One region of the Pseudoalteromonas sp. AOP7-A1-14 genome, then DNA from elsewhere that is predicted to be linked to it. Evidence: predicted binding sites of a transcription regulator. Region 1 holds the regulator's gene; the other holds the start of a gene.

Region 1 (2,197 bases):
GGGCTAGCTGGCTTATGAATTCAATAATGCGTTTTTTGCTATTAAAAAGGACCGCAGCTTTACTGCAGTCCTGACAAGTAAGTGAGCTTAATTTCATAGGATTAATGTCGAGCAATCTTCTCTTTGTGTTTGATTACTTGGCGGTCTAGTTTATTTATAAGTCCGTCAATCGCGGCGTACATGTCTTGGTGCTGTGTCGAAGCGAACAACTCCGCGCCACTGACATGTAAAGTGGCTTCTGCTTTTTGCTTTAGTTTTACTACATCAAGAATGACATGCACATTGTTTATATGATCAAAGTGCCTTTCTAGCTTCGCAAATTTACTATTTACATAGTCTCTTAATGAATCAGTAATATCTACATGGCGACCCGTTAAATTTAATTGCATAAGCATTTTCCTTCTGTGTGTTAACGCCTTAAATCAAACTTTTTCTTTGGTTCGATGGTGGAATAGCAAGCGACTCGCGGTATTTTGCAATGGTGCGTCTAGCCACTTTTATTCCTTGCTCTGCCAATATATCTGCTATTTTGCTATCACTCAACGGTTTCGCTGAGTTTTCTGCGCTGACTAGCTTTTTGATCAGAGCACGAATAGCTGTTGATGAGCATTCCCCCCCATTTTCGGTGCTTACATGACTTGAAAAAAAGTATTTCAACTCAAAAATACCGCGTGGAGTATGCATATATTTTTGCGTAGTTACTCGCGAAATTGTTGACTCATGCATTTCCACCATTTCAGCTACATCATTTAAAACCATTGGGCGCATAGCTTCGGGTCCATGTTCAAAAAAACCTTGTTGTTGCTGCACAATGCAGTTAGTTACTTTTAATAAAGTATCGTTACGGCTTTCTAAGCTTTTAATAAACCATTTGGCTTCTTGCAGATGAGAGCGAATGAACTGGCTGTCACTGCTTGATTTAACAGAGCGAGACATTGCCGCATACTGGCTGTTTACACGAATTTTTGGCATGCTGTCGGGGTTAAGCTCAACTATCCAGCGGCCTTTTATTTTCTTCACTGACACATCAGGAATAACGTACTCAGATTCTTCACGCACAATGGTATCAGCCGGCTTGGGATTGAGACTGTGAATGAGCGTCATAACCTCTTTAAGCTCGTCTTCTTTAAGCTTAGTCTTTTTCATTAAAGTACGGTAATCACGACTGGCTAATAAATCGATATGATCAGTTAGAACCTTTTTTGTCTCGCTAATCCAAGGGGTTGCGGGATCAAATTGATTTAGTTGAATACATAGGCATTCAGGTAAGCTGCGTGCGCCGATGCCGATTGGGTCAAAAAGTTGAATTCTCTTTAACACAGCTTGTATTTCATCAAGTTCTATTTCTTCTTCGCCGCCTTGATTCAAGCTTTCTAATAAGTCTTCACAACTAACGGTTAAAATACCTGATTCATCGATGCCTTCAACAATAGCTAAAGCGATCGCCTCATCAGTGGGACTAAATGGCGTTAACTGTAGTTGCCACATTAAATATTCGTGCAGTGTTTCTGTTGATGCACCTTGATAAATAGATTCATCTTCAGGCATTGGCCCTGATGACGTATTAGGGGCTGCACTCATGTACTCATCCCACGTAACGTCCATTGCCATTTCGTCACTCACGGTTTCTTTAGTTAATGCTTCTGAGCTTTCTTGTTCGTATTCGCTTGAGGTTTCGTCTGGCGAAGCGCTAACCGTGACATCATCTGTATCTTGCTTTTGTTCATTTTTACCAGCATCTTCGTCACTAAAATTTTGTTCTTCAACCTCAAGTAATGGGTTGCTATCTAACGCTTCTTGTATTTCTTGCTGGAGATCCAATGTACTAAGTTGCAGCAGGCGTATCGCTTGTTGCAGCTGTGGTGTCATTGTAAGTTGCTGGCCCATGCGCAGCTGTAATGATTGCCTCATGTATCTCTAACAATCCTTTTTAAAATGTTGTCATAATTAATACTAGCAGATGCTAGTCGATTTAGAGTCTAAACTGTTCACCTAGGTAAACATCGCGCACTGTTTTATTATTTAATACGTTTTCAGGAGTGCCAGATGCAATTAGCTCCCCATGAGAAACAATGTAGGCTTTTTCACAAACATCAAGGGTTTCTCGTACATTGTGATCAGTAATAAGTACGCCTATACCTCGGTTTTTAAGGTGTTCAATAATCTTCTTTATATCTAACACTGAAATAGGGTCAAC
Region 2 (2,197 bases), on a different contig from region 1:
TTAAAAGAAATAACGAGTGGGCGTTTTGTGCGGTCGTCTACTTTGTCGCGTTTATAATAAGTGTATTGTAGGGTAGCAACGGCATCGCCTTTATCATCCCATACAGGTTGTGTACCCGTGGCGACAGTGTATGAAAAGCGTTCGTCATTAATACGTGCTTTGTGTTCGGTAACAACTTTACTATCTACATCTATACGGCGTTGGTTATCTGCACTGGCAAGAGTGCAAAAAGTTAAGCTTACGGTAACTAATGATAAGCTAATAATTTTACTTAGCGTCATAGGTGATCCTTAAAAAGAGTTTCAGCTATTAAAATAAATTTTTAGGTAAATAACAAACTAATGAGACTAGTTACAAATCTATGAGATGAAGTCGATAAATAGTCTGTATGCTAGCAAAATTATTGCTTACTAATTATGCAATGCCGACTATGGATAGTTTTTAGCTCGTTGAAAGTGTGCGTAAATTTTGTGGCCTCAATGATTTATCTGCACTTTTAATTAAATATAGTGCTATGACACTTTAACGACACCGTTTATGAACGAAGAGTTTTGTTATCGAGTAATTCCACGAGAAGGGGGATTACTCGATAATAAATAACCTTATTAATACGTAATTCGTTTTAGGGCTTTAAAATTTACCTGCGTTAGCGGTGAAACGTTTGTTTGGAGCTTAACAATGTTGCATTGTTAGTGCCTCATAAAGTTTTAGAAAAGTTTAGGTTATGGTTATCTGATCATGTGTTCGAAATTAATGCTCAACCACTCTCTATTACGATGAGTGTTGGCTTATATGCATTTTCATTGTGTGAGTTTCGATACCATGTACCTTGCTGATAAAGCGCTGTATCAGGCGTAGCACCATAACCGCGGTGGTATGGTCAGTGGTGATTCAGTCTTTTGCACCAGTACAGATAAGATGCAAAAAAAACGCACCAAAACAGTGCGTTTTTTTAGTTTTTAATCTGCCTTATTAGTTTAAGTTCATGTAATTAAATAAAAATAAATATTGGCACAAAGGTTGGATTATCTAGCACCAAGCAGGATAACAATAAGCGTCCGAAGGGGGCCACTATGAAAATGATTAGTGCAATAATAAAGCCATTCAAACTTGATGATGTGCGAGAAGCACTGGCTGATTTAGGCATAGAGGGGATGACTGTTGTCGATGTGAAAGGCTTTGGCCGTCAGCGTGGGCATACCGAGTTATATCGTGGGGCTGAATACCAAGTCGATTTTATTCCAAAAATTAAACTTGAAATTGCAACGCGCACAGAAAATTGTCAGCGCGTGGTTGAAACCATCACCAAAATAGCGTCAACAGGAAAAATAGGTGACGGAAAAATATTCGTTTATGACTTAGATCAAATCATCCGTATTCGTACCGGTGAATTAGACGAAGAAGCAATTTAAGGGGGAATTTATGGAAAACACAATAATAGAACTAAAGTTTTCGCTCGATACATTTTACTTTTTAATGTCGGGTGTATTGGTAATGTGGATGGCAGCAGGTTTTTCGATGCTAGAAGCAGGCTTAGTTAGAGCTAAAAATACCACTGAAATACTAACTAAAAACGTGGCGTTATTTTCAATTGCTTGCACCATGTTCTTATTAGTAGGTTACAACATTATGTATGTAGATAACACTGAAGGCGGCTTTATTCCTTCGTTTGGTGCACTAATAGGCACTCAATCTGAAGGTGCTGATCATTCTCTTGAATCTGATTTCTTCTTTCAAGTAGTATTTGTGGCAACAGCGATGTCGATTGTATCTGGAGCTGTCGCTGAGCGAATGAAGTTATGGGCATTTTTAGCCTTTACTGTAGTAATGACGGGCTTTATTTACCCTATTGAAGGATATTGGACATGGGGCGGCGGCTTCCTATCTGAAATGGGTTTTGTTGATTTTGCAGGCTCGTCTATTGTACATGGAGCTGGTGCTGCAGCGGCGCTTGCGGGGGTATTATTCCTAGGTGCTCGTAAAGGTAAATACGGCAAAAATGGTGAAATCTATCCAATACCGGGCTCAAATTTACCACTTGCTACTTTAGGTACGCTTATTCTATGGATGGGCTGGTTCGGCTTCAACGGTGGCTCGCAGTTATTAATCTCTGATGCTGAGAATGCGACAGCGGTGGGTAAAATATTTTTAAACACTAATGCTGCTGCTGCGTGTGGTGCAATAGCATCACTGTTCT

What was found. The regulator sigma-54, encoded in region 1, starts transcription at its own class of promoters, with help from an activator protein. The targets are predictions, from matches to a motif close to GTTGGCACGNNNNTNGNNT.
Region 2: the regulator sigma-54 is predicted to act here: its motif matches at 1,008-1,026, upstream of ACT3RM_RS09250 (P-II family nitrogen regulator).

What each region holds. Positions count from the first base shown of each region.
Region 1 covers NZ_JBQSVO010000011.1:24,018-26,214, reverse strand. Annotated here, with positions in the region: gene ACT3RM_RS03575 (PTS sugar transporter subunit IIA) at 1-97, opposite strand, end outside; gene hpf (ribosome hibernation promoting factor) at 102-389, opposite strand; gene ACT3RM_RS03565 (RNA polymerase factor sigma-54) at 418-1,911, opposite strand; gene lptB (LPS export ABC transporter ATP-binding protein) at 1,973-2,197, opposite strand, start outside.
Region 2 covers NZ_JBQSVO010000048.1:22,219-24,415, forward strand. Annotated here, with positions in the region: gene ACT3RM_RS09245 (S10 family peptidase) at 1-281, opposite strand, end outside; gene ACT3RM_RS09250 (P-II family nitrogen regulator) at 1,074-1,412, shown strand; gene ACT3RM_RS09255 (ammonium transporter) at 1,423-2,197, shown strand, end outside.